2 regions of the uncultured Umboniibacter sp. genome follow, and region 1 is predicted to be linked to the other one. Evidence: predicted binding sites of a transcription regulator. Region 1 holds the regulator's gene; the other holds the start of a gene.

Evidence for each region. The regulator LexA, encoded in region 1, represses DNA repair genes until DNA is damaged. The targets are predictions, from matches to a motif close to ACTGTNTNTANANACAGT.
Region 2: imuA (translesion DNA synthesis-associated protein ImuA) is a predicted target of LexA. The motif match lies at 2,595-2,612, and genes of this name have one in related genera.

What each region holds. Positions count from the first base shown of each region.
Region 1 covers NZ_CANMGY010000005.1:162,679-170,867, forward strand. Annotated here, with positions in the region: gene Q0698_RS07875 (CsiV family protein) at 1-535, shown strand, start outside; gene Q0698_RS07880 (cold-shock protein) at 636-845, opposite strand; gene Q0698_RS07885 (hypoxanthine-guanine phosphoribosyltransferase) at 1,127-1,672, opposite strand; gene Q0698_RS07890 (TetR/AcrR family transcriptional regulator) at 1,680-2,309, opposite strand; gene lexA (transcriptional repressor LexA) at 2,460-3,095, shown strand; gene Q0698_RS07900 (hypothetical protein) at 3,214-3,468, opposite strand; gene Q0698_RS07905 (hypothetical protein) at 3,543-3,941, opposite strand; gene topA (type I DNA topoisomerase) at 3,942-6,584, opposite strand; gene Q0698_RS07915 (hypothetical protein) at 6,663-7,115, opposite strand; gene Q0698_RS07920 (universal stress protein) at 7,199-7,633, shown strand; gene Q0698_RS07925 (TatD family hydrolase) at 7,646-8,189, shown strand, end outside.
Region 2 covers NZ_CANMGY010000007.1:122,759-130,947, forward strand. Annotated here, with positions in the region: gene Q0698_RS09575 (error-prone DNA polymerase) at 1-402, opposite strand, end outside; gene Q0698_RS09580 (DNA polymerase Y family protein) at 409-1,827, opposite strand; gene imuA (translesion DNA synthesis-associated protein ImuA) at 1,831-2,580, opposite strand; gene Q0698_RS09590 (16S rRNA (uracil(1498)-N(3))-methyltransferase) at 2,922-3,635, opposite strand; gene Q0698_RS09595 (GNAT family N-acetyltransferase) at 3,756-4,205, shown strand; gene Q0698_RS09600 (TetR/AcrR family transcriptional regulator) at 4,316-4,909, opposite strand; gene Q0698_RS09605 (type II secretion system protein N) at 5,383-6,228, shown strand; gene gspD (type II secretion system secretin GspD) at 6,257-8,173, shown strand; gene gspE (type II secretion system ATPase GspE) at 8,176-8,189, shown strand, end outside.

The sequences.
Region 1 (8,189 bases):
ATGGCACCAATACATCCCGCCGGCCTCCAACGGTGAATCATTGATTGTCCTCGGAGGCAGACAATTAGGTGATCACTTCGAACTAGAGGGTAGTATCCGACTTGACCGTCAACAGCGCTACGTTCACGCCGACATCAACCTTTGGATGAGTACATTCGAACTGGCACTGAGCGATGCGGAAGTTAATGAACATCTACCACCTATTCCACCCAAAAACATTATCGTAGATGATGTTGATCTGTCTCTGAGTGAAAACCTCGATGAATCAAGCCCATTCAATTTCAACGGAACTCAATCAATGCCTTCGGGCTTAGTCATTCCATCCCTCGACGAAAGCCCTGCGAACTCAGAGAATTGGGTATCAAAACAACACTTTAGCTTGAACACCGTTCAGCGAATGCGTTCGGGAGTACAGTATTATGTTGATCATCCTGGATTTGGCGTAATCATAAAACTGACACGCTATGAAGATCGCCAAGAACTTATGGACTTATTGCTTCCTACACTGGTTAGTGACAGCGAATTAAATGACTAAGACGTAATACACGCTCTCGAATAGTAAAAGGCCGAACTGACACATGTCAGCACGGCCTTTTAATTTATTGGCTTGCGCCACGTAGCGTCGATTTTCTCAACTAAACAGGGACTACCTGTTCGGCTTGAAGACCTTTATCACCGGTCACCATGTCGTATTCAACCTGTTGACCTTCATCGAGAGTTTTATAGCCTTCGCCTTGAATAGAGCGGTAGTGGACGAATACGTCCTCCCCGTCAGCACGCTGAATAAAGCCAAAACCACGAGCATTATTGAACCACTTTACAGTGCCGATTTCACGAGCATCCATTTTTACAACCTCATCTTATTATTTTTATTTCGAGTTATGGTTAGCAAACTAAGTTAGCTAGTTATAATAATTTATTGCGAGCGAGACGTTGTCAAGTCAAATTCAACTTAGACTCAATGGATGGCCCCGAGTGAGGACCCGTTTTGCCTACAAATTAAATTAAAAACAGAGAGTAGAAAGGACGGCTAGTAACACTCACAAAGTCCCGTGCTTACAAGTTCGGCAAACAGATTTGACGGCCTTAATTTCATACCGACCGCGTTGTTAGGAGCAAATTAGGATCACTCCTTCGACAGCGCGAATATTCCTGGAGCGTTGCGCCACAGGCCTTTGTAATCCATGCCGAAGCCAAATACAAAACGGTCACCAACCTCGAGAGCGTGGTAATCGCAAGGTACCGATGCCTTCCGAGGGTGATTCTTAAGGAGTAATACCGCTGAAGTAACGCTGTTAGCGCCCCGCTCCAGGCAGTACGAGTTAATTTCTCCCAACGTTAGACCTACGTCATGAATATCATCCACGATCAACACATCGCGACCAATGAGTGATATTTGCGGTTGAACTAACCAACGCACCTTCTCGCCCGTCATCTTACCCTGGTAACGAGTCGCGTGAATGTAATCCAACTCTAACGGAAAACTCAATTGCGGTAAAAGATGTCCCGCGACAATGGCACCGCCTGTCATCACCACAAGCACGACAGGCTGTTTGTCTGTGAAGTCCCTATTCAATGCCGCTGCAAGACGCTCAATTGCCCCACAAACGGTTTGATGGTCAAAGAGGCACTCTGCCTGCCCCATCAAGTCTACTGCTTCAGACGCCGCCATAATTTGCCTACTCTGCTACGTGAGGATTTAAAATAGCTAAAGCTGTGGGGATAAACAAGTCGAGTAGCTCATTAGTGCTTATGCGGGAGTGATATTGCGCGTCTGCTATGGCATCCAGCGTATCAAACTCGGCTAGCGAGAACATCGCCGCACCCATTAGAAATTGTAACTGCCAATAGAACTTCAACTTCGAGCTCTCTTGGAGATTCTGCCCCGCTAAGTGTTGAATCATTCGCCGGTAGTCTTCATTGTAATGATCCTTAATGAAGCGCCTTAAATGCCCCTGTTGTTGAGCATAGGCATGACGTAACAACATCATAAATCGACGCGCTCGAGAAACGTTCAGATCGGTGCCAAGCATCGCAATAATTGCAGCCTCAATAGCCTGTCGTTGTGACACCTCAGAATCTGCTACTGAAAGTGATGATATTTGCGTGTTATAGCCAGAATAGAAATCCTCAAGATAGCGGTTAAACACCGCTTGAATGAGGTTCTTCTTTGAACCGAAGTGGTAGTTAACCGACGCAATATTGACTTCCGCTGCAGAGGTGATTGCTCGTAACGAAGTCTCATTAAAACCCTGTTCAGCAAAAAGTCGTTCTGCCTGATCCAAAATACGAAGTGATGTGGTACTCATAATGCTCCCTAACTAATAATTCAAACATACGTTTGAATTATTAGTTCGTCAAGATCACAGCACCACTATAAAACAACTTTTTACTAAGGTTGCAGCATCATCTAAACCTGTATATAGTTACAACACTGTATAAACAAACAGGCAAAGACAATGGTCAAACTTACCAAACGCCAACAAGATGTTCTTGATGTGTTAGCAAAGCATATTGCAGACACTGGTTTGCCGCCAACTCGTGCGGAAATTGCTGCAGAATTAGGCTTCAAATCTGCTAACGCCGCGGAAGAACATTTGAAAGCCTTGGCACGAAAAGGGGCAATTGAAAAAATTGCCGGGACGTCTCGCGGGCTCCGTATTCTTATTAATCCTGAACAGGCAAATATCGATCGTGCAGCGGCTAACGATAACCAACTGCCAATCGTTGGCAAAGTGGCAGCCGGTTCTCCTGTTTTAGCCATTGAGCACGTAGAAGCTCACTGCCCTGTTTCACCGGACTTCTTTCACCCCCGTGCAAACTACATGTTAAACGTTCAGGGTGATTCGATGATCGACATTGGCATTCACGATGGTGATTTATTGGCAGTACATCAAACGAAGAATATTCGAAATGGTGATATCGTTGTCGCGCGTATCGATGATGAAGTTACGGTAAAACGCTACGAAAAGATTAGTGCAGCGAAGGTACTACTTCATGCTGAGAACGAGGATTACTCGCCTATTGAAGTAGATTTAAGCTATCAGGACTTCGATATAGAGGGCATTAGCGTTGGGGTTATACGTCGCCATTAATAAACTAAATCGTGCGATTTAAACATAAAAAAGCCCGTCTCTTCGAACGGGCTTTTTTATGCGACGGTTGATTAATAACAACCGTTCGCTTTTAGTGCATAGCTAGTTTATTACACAGCTAGTGAAGCACCTGAGAATGCTGAAGCGGAAGTTCCTCTTCATAGCAACTCTGATGGCGATCAGCAGCTTCGGCAAAACCTGCTTCGAGCATTATGCGAACAAATTCCATTCGCTCGACACTTAAATTCTGGTCAATCTCAGGGCCAATCTCAATTTTGATTAGACATTCAGCATTGTCTGAATCATCACCGTGACGCTTAAGTGCTATGGTCCCTGAACTTAACTCAACCAGTTCAAATACTTCGTCGTCCATACGACCCCCTAATTATTATATTTTTCTATCTCTGTAGCAGTAAAATCCACTATAACATCATTAAGAAATCAATTTCACGCTTCAAATTGGAGATTTATTTGCAACTCGAGCTGTTCCAGAAAGACTGTGACGGATGACTCAATTTCTGATTCATCAACAGTATGAATACCGCGGTCTGAACCAATTAACTGGCTACTTGCAATGGTTGCAGGAGCAATCTTAAATAACTTTTGTAGCCATGAATTATTTTCATACTGCAAAACCACCAATGCTCCCAACTCAAACGGGAGTGCGCTGATATTTTCTTGGCGATCAAGCGCTGCGCGGGGTAGCTGATGGAGTGTTGCTAGCGCCCCTAGGAACCGATCCCAAAGAGGCCGATAGTCGAGCTTAGTCAGCTCTCCGTCATTCCGTGCACGTTGAAGAATATGGCGCAGAGCAAGTAATTCACGCTGCGCCTGGGCATAATCCATTTACTTTGCCTTTTTCTTCTTATCGCTAACGACCCAGCGTGATGCGTCTTCATCGAACTCTGCTCGCCATCCACTTGGCTTGCCATTGACTTCACTCTGCACATAGTGAGACTTGGTTTTGCGGGAGAAACGTATCGTAACGGGTACGCCATCACCATCGACTACTGGCGCTGACCAAAAATGGTTGTATTTCGGGTCGATTTCATCGCGGTGCGAGATAATTTCTTTGAGTAACGGAGCTCGAGTTTCCCGGTTCTTAGGGAAACCACTTGCTGCTAAGAACATACCTGATGCGCCGTCACGTAATACATAAAAGTCATCAACCTTGTCACACTTGAGTTCAGGCATCGGCACTGGATCCATTTTCGGAGGCGCCACTTCGCCGTTCTTAAGAAGCTTACGGGTATTCTTACAGGATTCGTTAGAGCAGCCAAAATATTTGCCGAAACGACCGGTTTTAAGCTGCATTTCCGAGCTACACTTATCACATTCGATAGTGGGGCCGTCATAACCTTTAATTCTAAACGAACCAGTCTCAATCTCGTAGCCGTCGCAATCTGGATTGTTCCCGCAGACATGAAGCTTTCGCCCCTCATCGATTAGGTAGCTGTCCATCGTTGCGTTATCAATGCTACATCGGCGTTTACTCCGAATCAGCGCCGATTCTGCCTCCTCTGACCCATCTGAAGATACAACGTCGTCACCCGAAACTAGGTTAATCGTCGTCTTGCAGCGCTCTTTTGGCGGCAAATTATAGCCCGAACAACCAAGAAAGACACCGGTACTGCCGGTTCGAATCTGCATAGTCCGGCTACACGTAGGGCATTCGATACTCGTTGCCACCGGCTCATTGGCACGCATTCCACCCTCTTCATTCTCCGCCTGACTTAACTCGCCCTGGAACTGTTCATAGAACTCGTCAAGCACTTGCTTCCAATCAAGTTTGCCAAGCGCCACATCATCAAGACGTGACTCCATATCAGCAGTGAAGTTATAGTTCATCAACTCAGCGAACGATTCGGACAACCGCTCAGTGACAATGTCTCCCATCTTCTCAGCATAAAAACGTCGATTCTCAACGCGGGCATAACCTCGATCTTGAATGGTAGAAATAATTGCCGCGTAGGTAGAAGGTCGGCCAATGCCACGCTTCTCAAGTTCACGAACCAAGCTGGCCTCTGAATAGCGAGCTGGAGGGTTAGTGAAGTTCTGCTTCGCATCCACGTCTGCCAGTGCCAACGCATCGCCACTTTGCATATCCGGGAGCATAACGTCGTCGTCTTTCTTGCTCATCGCCGGTAATACTTTGGTATAACCATCGAACTCTACGATTCGACCCTTTAGAGAGAGTTCGTAAGCTGACACATTCACTTTAATACGGGTACTGGTGTAACGCGCTGGGGTCATCTGACACGCAACGAATTGACGCCAAATTAGCGCGTACAGTCTTCGCGCATCGGGCTCCATGGTATCAAGATGCTCTTCAAGCACTTCAATACTCGATGGGCGAATGGCTTCGTGTGCTTCCTGAGCGCCCTCCTTCGACCCATAGGTATTGGGTGTTTTAGGAAGGTAATTGTCGCCGAAGTTGTCACTAATTAGGGCGCGACAACTCTCTACTGCATCCTTACTCAAATTGGTCGAGTCGGTTCGCATGTAGGTAATGTAACCGGCTTCGTATAGTCGCTGAGCCAAGGTCATCGTCTTCTTTACCGAAAAGCTTAGTCGCGTTGAGGCTGCCTGCTGAAGTGTTGAAGTGATAAATGGCGCTGAAGGTTTCGAACTAGTTGGTCGATCCTCACGGGCACTAACCTTGTAATCGCTTGCCTCAAGCTTCGCCTTAACCTCGGCAGCTTCGGCGCCGCTAGTTGGCTTATAGTCTTTACCATCTTTCTTATTGAGGGCGAACTTAAAGGTATCGCCCTGATATTTTAAGAAGGCCGAAAGATCCCAAAATTCTTCCGGGACAAAGATCCGAATCTCTCGTTCACGTTCAACGAGGAGTTTGACCGCAACAGACTGGACTCGGCCTGCCGAGAGTCCTCGGGCGACCTTTTTCCAGAGCAGTGGTGAAACCATAAAGCCGACAACACGATCCAGAAAACGTCGTGCTTGCTGCGCATTCACTCTGTCGATATCAAGACGACCCGGCTCTTCGAAGGCCTCTTGAATCGCCGTCTTGGTGATTTCATTGAAGACTACGCGTTGATAACGCTCCGGATCGCCACCAATCGTCTCACGTAAATGCCAGGCAATGGCTTCCCCTTCTCTGTCCAAATCCGTTGCCAGATAAATCGTGTCAGCGTTTCGGGCTAGTTTCTGTAATTCTTCAACCACTTTCTCTTTGCGCGGTAGAATTTCGTATTGCGCGTCCCAACCATGATCAGGATCAATTCCCATTCTGCGTATAAGTTGATCATGCGCTTTCTTTTTCTGATACGCAGCCTTCGCGGCCGGTTTCATCTTTCGAGTCTTCGCGGCTTGTTTAGCTCGTTCAGCTGGGGTGGTTGTAGACGTGTTACCACTCGTTGGCAAATCACGAATGTGGCCAACGGAGGATTTCACGACAAACTTGGAACCCAAATATTTGTTGATCGTTTTCGCCTTAGCGGGCGACTCGACAATAACTAAAGACTTTCCCATATGTGGATTTGTTACCTAAATTTTTGAATAGTTAACTGTATTTATTCGTTACAGAACGGAATTTGGTCTTCTCTAACACTAGCCATCATTTTTTCTATTGTTAGCATTAATAGAAGCATTAAGGCAAGTTAGCAAGTCATCTAATAAATTTGTTACATCTTCATCCGAGCCGAATTCACGCCATTTTAGAATGATGCCGCGTTCGTAGGTAGCGAGTTCAATGAAGCGCTCGTCTTGATATAACGCCTTCTTTATATAGTCAATGACAGGTTCTGGAAGATTCAAAAAATCATCTCGGAAACGTTGGCGCCAACGCCATATTTTGAAGGTACGCTTATTATTATCTTGGTAGCGGTAGACCGTAACAAAGTCCTTTGTCCGTGAATCTCTCTCCATCGCTACATGCCAACGCTTAGTTAACGCTATTTGCCGCAGTCGCGACAACTGCTGCTCTCGCTTCGATGGTTTTATCATCGCGATGCCGCCTAAGACCAAACATACTGCGAAAAAGATAATTAGATAGATAGTCATGGGAGTTGTTAACTTAGTCGTTGCCTAATCATGGCTCTGTCTTATATCATGAAAACATTGCGAATGCGACCAAGGAGCCGCCCATGAGCCAATACAAAAAAGTATTAGTTGCACTAGATCTCACTGAATATTCCCCTGAGGTTGTAAAACGAGCAAAGGCACTTAGCAGCGAACTTGATGTAAGAATCACCTTAGCACATGTGGTCGAGCCACTGGCGTTAGCGTATGGCGGTGATATTCCGTTAGACATGAGTGATGTTCAGGAGCAAATAAAAGAACAAAGTGCGAAGCGCATAGCAGTGATTGCCAAGCGCTTTGAGATTCCTGACTACGATTGCCGCATCCTTATTGGTCAGCCGGAGGCAGAGATCCGTGCACTCGCAGACGAAATCGAAGCCGACTTGGTTGTCGTGGGATGTCACAGTCGAGCCGGCCTATCAATGCTCTTTGGCTCTACCGCCAACAGCATGCTCAACGGTGCCTCCTGTGACGTCTTAGCCGTTCGTGTCGGCGACTAACTGACAGCTAGTTTGACTCACAAACCTCAGTATACGGACGCTGGTGTAAACTGGCGTAACCCGCGGCTACAAAAGCGTCGTGAAGTGCTAATCGAACACGCTTTAGCAAACGGTGTCGATCGCTGGCTTTGTATCGCGACAGAACTCGCCGACTACGAGTTTATTCACGCCAACGGCCCCCAGAAAATTGATTGGCGAACCTCCTTTGGACTGCACCCCCACTATGCATCGAAGTCAGCGTTAGATGCCGTGCTTCGGGAGGCGGAGCGAATTTTAGCGGCGGATAGGAATATCTGTGCGATTGGTGAAACTGGCTTGGATTTCGCGCGGATGTTGCAGACTGAAGCGGATCAAGTTCGGGCCTTCGAAGCACAGCTCGAACTCGCAAAGCTTCATCAGCTCCCCGTCTATCTTCACCAACGCGAGGCACACAAGGTGTTCCAACAGTGCCTAGCCGACTTCGATATTTCTCAAGGCATCGCACACTGCTTTACCGAGGGACGCGCCGAGATGAGCAGTTATTTGGATCGTGGGTTATATATCGGCATTACCGGTT
Region 2 (8,189 bases), on a different contig from region 1:
ATGCTGACTAACCGAGCTGACAAACCATATTGCTAAGCAAGACTTTAAACCATGCTGTAAATCCTCTAGCTCTAGCTGATAACGACCTTTTTCGGAACGCCTTCTAGCCTTGGTGATCAATGCAGAAATCTGACCGTAAGCATCTCTGTTAGGAGCAAGTAGGATGAGTTCGGCAATTGGGGTGTTATGGTCGCCAATCTTAAAATAACTACCAATCACTAAGTCAATGTCACGCTGACTTGCGGCAACATGGGCTTTTACCACACCAGCTAGCGAGCACTCGTCCGTTATGGCGATGGCGTCATAGCCCATGTCATCAGCTTGATCGACCAGCTCCTCGGGGTGTGATGCACTTTGTAGAAAACTGAAGTTACTACGGCAAAATAACTCGGCATATTGCATGGCTAACTACGCGAAGATACCCTGAACAAACCATCTGCGGTTAATAAGGTCTTTGTAGACCCAGTAGCGCAGCCCTCGATCACTCTTAGCTATGTAATAGTCTCTTTGGCAGCGTGAATCCCACCATTGAGTGTCGATGCGTTCAGGGCCCTGAAGCAAATTTAACACCTGCCCTTCAAAGATCATTTGCTTGCCACGTTGAAGAATGAGTTTGGGAGACTTAAACAACCAAGTAGGGCGCTTAGCATGATTTAAGCTGCCCTGATCAACGGCTCCTAGCTCATCCGGGCGATGACTTGTTGGGGTTTTAAGGTAACTGATTCGGTCTCTACCAAGTCTTGCCTCAAGGGTCTCCACAAGCTGTTGGTCTAATGGCCTTGATAGAGACTCTGGAAATAAATCGTCGGCAATCTCAAGGCTTAACGGTCTATGGACAGACTCTAGTGCCACTTGATTGATCGCCCGTTTGATAGGTTGTTTCTCACTTTGTAACTGGGTTAGCTTCAACATAGAAGCCACGTTATTCTTACAGGCTTCTACCCCTATATGAAGGCGATGTAGGTAGCGTTGCTCATTACGTAACTGCCAGCGTAGCTCGATACAATGCTGCTGGTGTTGGCGTAAAAAGCGCTGCAATTTTTCCAGCTGAAGCTCGAATGCCGGTTGAATCTCACTGAGGTTACTAACGGATTGTAGGCTGTAGCTTTCCTCGTGGAACTGAGGTGGGGTGATATGAGGTTTTCGCACATCTCCCTTTAAGCCATACAGGCGGCTTAGGTAATCCATAAAAAAATGACTTTGTCGGTGCCCGAGCGCGTGTGAGGGAAGTTGTTTAACTTGGCCAACGGTTTTTAACCCTAAATTAGCGAGTCGTTGAATGGTTTTCGAATCACAGTTGAGGTTTGCGATAGTTTGCTCATTGATAAGATGCTGTATTTTACTGAGATCAATGCTGTTATTTCGAATAACTGTTTCGCTATCAAAGTTAAGGTTGTGACTAAGTAAGATGGCGGCTTCGGGCGTATTACCTAAGCCAAATTGCAGGTGATGGGTAGTCAGCAGATGACTAGTTTGGATTTTTTCCTTTAGTTTAAGCCAGCCACCATGGACGTTAAGGCAGCCTGTTAAATCTAGTAATAAGCGGTCACCGGATGGGATGCTGACATGTGGGGTAAACGCTCGACAAAAGTCGGCGAGTTGTTGCAGTCGTAGAGACTCGCTCTGGTGATCTCGATCTTTAATTTCTAATTCGGAATATAGCGCCCAAGCTGTGACTAAAGATTGTCCAGCACGAATACCCTGACTTGAAGCCAGGGCATTACAGAACTTGATACGATGATTTTCAGATACTGCGAGTGGTGCCTTGGCGCTATGCGAATAAGCCTCTACAGGCAGTAATGGAAGATAAATGCACAGCCAAAGCATCAGTCACTGCCATACAATCTGACGCTGAGCAGGGTCACTGTGTGACGGCATAGGAAGAGCATTTCTACGATTGCTCTTAGGCACCTCAAGCTGAATGACATTGCATTGCTTATCTCTAATTTCTTCGTCTATAGGTAGCTCTATCTGCTGTCCTGCCCAGGTGCCAGTTTGCTTCAAGACTTGAAGTGCTAATTGCCCATCATTAGGCGTTAAGCTAAGGCGTAGTTTTGCTGGAGATGGCTGTTCTGCAAAGCGGCTGTCACGATACTGAATATGCAGGCAGTCACTGCTTTTAGCAGCATGTTGGATACGGCGGAGGTCCTTAGTTGCGATGTCATGATTACCAAACCATGAGATCACTGCGCTACATGTACCCGCTTTCAAAGCTTGTTCAGTAGCCCAAAGTAGCTCCTTACTGTTACGTGGGTGAATCATGAGGACTCGACTACTATTTACGCCAGCTGCCTCTAGGGCAGGGCCGTAGGGTGTGAAGGGTGGGGCAATAAAAGCCACCCATTTTTCAGTCTGACTAAGTTTGGCAATAGCAGGAAGCAAAAAACTTAATTCGCCGCCACCATGCTGAGAGCATAATAGTTCCGTAGCAACAGACATTGGCCAACCACCTTGTTCTAGCTGATCGTTAAGCGGGCGGTAGTGGGTATCAACAGCCTTGAGTGTCAATCGGGTGCTTTGGTTCTTTACGCACCAAATATCATGCCTAGAGTCGATAATGTCTTTAAGTTCTGCTTTCATGCTTATCTCCGTTAACTGTTTTTATATACAGTATGTTTATTTATACAGTATAAAGTGGAGATTGCAAACTTTTTTCTTCGTGGACAAGGATTCAGGACTTTTAGTGCAAAGCGCTTAAGGCTCTCTCGTCACTATCTCGTCACTACCCCTCATAACAGGCACGCCGCAGGGATGGCAATAGGAAGTTAGCTAAAAGTTGTAAGATTGAGGCTTGGCGTCTCAGCCGCCAGCTACGAGTGGCGATTGGGACTGGCAGATAACTAGCTAATAGGTAGTGCTTGAGTTGCTTTGCTGGAAAGTGGTAATGGCGCTGTGAGTCTTAGAGTGCTACTGAAGAATTGCTACCAGTTATAGAGTGAGGCAATGAGCGCTGGGATAGCCGTCTCAACGCGTAGAATATTTGGCCCCATATGGCCACAGTTAAAACCAACTTCTTTAAATTTGCTTATTTCATAGGGAATAAAGCCGCCTTCTGGGCCAACAGCTAGTGTGCAGGGTTTGTTCAGCGAATGAGGTATTGGTGCTTCTACACCTGGATGTGCCACTAAGGGATAGCTGTTCTCAATTAGGTCAGGTAACTCATCTTCAACGAATGGTTTAAAGCGCTTACGAAGTTCAATTTTTGGTAGTTGGGTATCTCTGGACTGTTCAAGCCCAAGAGTCAATTGCTCTAGTAGACCCTGCTCCGAGAGAATTGGAGTTTGCCAAAAACTCTTTTCAACACGATAGCTGTTGATGAGATAGAGTTCTTCAACCCCCATTGAGGTAATCGTTTGTAGAATCCGTTTGAGCATCTTTGGGCGTGGCAGAGCCAAAATGATACGCAGCGGCTTCTTGGGTGGCGGGGGAGTGTCCAGCGTAAAACGAATTTCTGCAGACTGCTCATTCAATTGTTCAATGATGCCGCTACCAATGAGCCCATCGACCATCCCGACTCGTATTGAATCGCCCACGCTCGCTCGGTGAACCAATAGAATGTGTTGCAGGCGGTGATCTGAAATACGAACAACGTTGTTGTCGCGGAGATCGCTTGGGAATAGTAAAAGTAGATTCATAGCGCTATTCTAGCGCTAGGGAACCATAGGCGATAGTTTTTCAATTAAATAGTCGCCAATTTAATTTCTCGCCAAGGCAATATAGCCAGGTGGGTACTCAGTTAGCGAAAGGAGAGGCCAGTGGAGTGGTATTGCCAGTCATTTGCGGAGCTCAGCGCAAAGCATATGTATCAAATTCTTAAGTTGCGTCAGGATGTCTTCGTCGTTGAACAGGATTGTGCTTTTCCGGATATAGATGGGATTGATCCAGAGGTGTGGCATTTTTACGGTGTCGATAACGATGAAGTGGTTGCGTATACCCGTCTAATTGATGCCGGTATTAGTTATTCTGCGGCACTGTCGATAGGGCGTGTAGTGATTGTCCCGGAAGCTCGAGGGACCGGTTTGAGTTATGAGTTAATGGAGCGCTCAATTATTGAAGTACGAAAGCTATTTGGTAATCATGACATTAAGATTGGCGCTCAGTCGCACCTTGCGGGCATGTATGGGAAGCTGGGCTTCATCCAAAGTTCTGATGAATATCTGGAAGATGGCATCCCGCATATTACGATGACCCTCAAGGGGGAGTAATTTCATCGGTGGCCGGGAAGGCGTGAAGCGAGAGATGAGAGACGTGAGGCGCGAACTGCGAAGCTGAATAAGCCTAGCGCTGGGTAAGAAACGCTAGACCTGCAAGCTAGTTAGGCTAATGCCGCTTCACGATTGCTTAGGGCATCTACCATGCTGATAAGCATGTCAGCAGATGAAGCTTTCAAATGCCCCGTGTAGTGTTTGATTAACAGGTTGGCTGCAGCGCCACTGACGAGGCTGGATTGTGCCGTGTCTAAGTGAAGGTCGCCTATGGTGCGATCTATTAGGACTTCAATTCCAGCAATGAAGTTGTGCAGTGGTAGGCCGGCTTCAAGTATCAAGAAGCCTAAGTTTGGATCATTAGTGATATTGTCACGTAAGAGATCAAAACCAATGCGTAATCGAGCACTTGCATCGCTCACTTTCACTTCATCAATATCCACAATGACTCGCGATACTGCACCATCAATTAGTTTATCGGCAACGGCACTCATCATTGAGGTCTTACTAATAAAGTAGTTATAGAACGTCCCGAGAGCCACTTCGGCGGTAACCGTAATTTCTTGGATGGTAATTTCATCAGCAGGCTTCGTTAATAGTAGCATTTCCGCTGCTTCGATCAGCTTATTTCGAGTGCGTTCTCGTTTTCGCAGATTAGGCCCTCGCGGACGCTTAGGGGTATCGATACCTTGGTTATCGGTCATATGGGCTCTCATTGTTTTATTATATTTATTAGCAAAGCAGTAAATTTAAACTCTGAATGCTTTTCATTTTTCGGGTTTAGTCTAGCGGGTCTAGCGGGTCACTGCAAGTACTACTACCTATACATGAAAGTCTTGGGATCCTTTAGTTCTTGTTAGCTCAAAAGCATTGAATTACTTGCATGAAAGGGGGCAGCCCTATAAATTAGAATTAAGTTGCAAAGGCAATGATCTAAGTTCTATTGATTACACTATAAGCACTAAAATAATTGAGCTCAGCAGGTTGCATTAACACATAAAGCACTACCGCTAACAAAAATTAACGAGCCTCGTTAGAACTAAGCATTACGCAAACGGAAACAGCAATTATTAGCTCACAAAATTGTAACAATTGATGTGTATGTTACAGCGAGATGAAGCTTTGCTGATAAAGGGATCCGGTGAATACAGCCAAAATTATAAATAAACGATACATCATGATTTTGTTAACAGTGGCGGCGATAGTATGGCTCTGTTGGCGCCTAGCTCATGTATTTTGGCTGTTCATAACACCAGCAAGTGAATTTAACACCCAATCTGTTGTTATTGTGAATACACCTGACGAGCCCTCTCAGCGAAGTAGCGGAACAAAGATTGACATTTTTGCTGATGAGGCTGCCAGTAATGCCAAGCTTATAGATGAAGCACTTTCTCAATCTTCGGCTATGACCAATCTGGATGCGCTAAGAGAGTCAAATTTACAGCTTACTTTGAGTGCTGTGATTGCCAGTAGTGATCCCGAGCTTAGCGGGGCAATCCTAAACATAAACGGTACTCAACGAGTTTATAAGATTGATGACACGTTACCCGTCTCGGGAACGGTGTTGATTGATGAAATCTATGATAAAACCGTTGTCGTAAGTAACAATGGGATACGTGAAAAGATTAGCCTCGATGATGAAGAATTCAGCGGTATAGATGTCAGGCTGAGCTCGCCCAGTCTAGTTAACTTGCCAAATGACAGTGGTAGTATTGATGAAAGCGAAGTGATGGCTAAGCTTGATGAATTTGTACAAGTAACGCCAAGCTTCGATGGCCGCACATTATCAGGTTTAGTGATAACTCCGGGACGGAATACACGCTTATTTGAGCTATTTGAGCTCCAAGCTGGCGATATGGTGGTGGCTATTAATGGAGAACCACTAAGTGGTATGACATCGATGACATCCATTGAGTCTGCGCTAAAAACCTCTGAGCGATTAGAACTGACCATCTCACGTGAGGGTGATCAACGGCAGGTAGCGTTTACACAAGAATTACTGAGCTCTTTGCTTGCACAATAATAACTAGAGCTCCACTAGGAGAGGATACATGCGTTTCAAACGCCATTTTCAAGGTTGCTTAGCAGGGTTGCTGCTGGCGCCGAACTTCACTATTGCTCAAGAGCAAGAATTAACGGTCAACTTTCGAGATACTGATCTAAAGGAAGTTATCAGCTTTGTCGCTGACGTTACCGGCAAAACGATTATTGTTGATCCGTTAGTAAATGGACGTGTCATGGTCGTCTCGGAACAGCCGTTAGATGCCGATGATCTCTATGAGCTATTTCTTTCCGTTCTCGAAGTCCACAATTTCGTGGCCATTGAGAACAATGGGGTAGTGCGAGTCCTGCCGAAAGCAGAAACTCGGATGTCGAGCGTGCCACTTTCCAACAGTCAAAGCAGCGATGCTCAGTCAGCGAGATTAGTCACGCAGGTCATCAAAGTGAATAACGTGTCTGCCACTCAATTGTTACCCGTCCTGCGGCCAATGGTGCCCCCGGAGGCTCACCTCGCAGCCTATGACCCGAGTAACTCCATTGTAATTACCGATTCGGCTGCCAATGCAGCGCGAATTCGAGATCTTATTGAAGCCTTTGATCGAAGCGTCCTAGATAGCTCCGAGGTCATTAACCTGACTCATGCCAACGCCCAAACGATGGCCGATCTAGTGCAATCAGCGCTATTGGGAGATGAAAGTAATGCCGGGGTGAAGATTGCAAACGTCACTGCGGATGCTCGTGCGAACCGACTGCTAGTTACCGGGGACCCCATGGCCCGCCAACGAGTTCGTGAACTCGTTGCTCAACTTGATACTGCGGTGATGGCCGAAAGCAATAGTCGTGTTATTTACTTGGAGTACGCACTTGCAGCAGATGTCGCTACCTCGGTTCGCGGGGTAGTGGGCGGTGCTGGTGAATCTAACGGTAGAGCGATTAAGATTGAACCCGACGAGCAAACCAATGCATTAATTCTAACTGGCGAACCCACCGAGCTAGCCACACTTGAAGATATTATTAAACGCCTTGATGTAGAACGTTCACAGGTTTTAGTTGAAGCAATTATTGTTGAACTTCAGGATACAGCGGGTAAAGAGCTCGGTGTTCAGTGGCTGTTTGCTGATACCGATAATGGCGTCTACGGTAGTTCCGCTACGCCGGGAAGTGATGCCAGTATTGGCAATGTGACGGCTGCTGCCATCGGAGATAGTGGTACGCCTGATATTCCCGCGTTAGGCGCGGCGCTATCAGCAATTGAAGGCCAAACCTTGGGCTTTTCCGGCATTAATGGCACCTTTAATTTCAATGTGTTGATCAATGCGCTTCAGGAAGAGAATGGCGCAAATATTCTCTCTACGCCCAGTGTTCTAACCATGGATAACCGTGAAGCAATTATCAATGTTGGTCAAAACGTCCCGTTCGTGACCGGTTCTTATACCTCGCAGGGTAGTAGTAGCAATCCAGACTCGCCGTTCCAAACCATTGAGCGCGAAGATGTAGGTATTAAGCTTACTGTCACGCCTAGAGTTAACGGTGATAACCGTATTGTCTTGGATATCCTCCAGGAAGTTTCAAGTCTGTCTGGAAATACGGGCGTAGATGCCTCCGACCTGATTACCAATACGCGTGATATCACTACTCAAGTGATTGCCGATAATGGCGGAGTCGTGGTACTTGGCGGATTAATACAGGATGACCTGCAGCAATATGAGCAAAAGGTACCATTCCTTGGCGATATTCCTCTGCTAGGGCGCCTCTTCCGATCTAACGGTAATCGCCTAGTTAAGACCAATCTGCTCGTGTTTATCCGCGCTACCGTTATTGAAAATAGTAGCCAGCTTCAGCAAACTACCGAAGGAAAATACGAGTATATTCGTGAGCGTCAGCACGAAATGCCGAATGCAGATCCAACGTTTCTAGATGATATGGCTCAACCCGTTCTTCCTGAATATGAGCAAGAGGGGCAGTAGCCATGTCCGAAGAGGG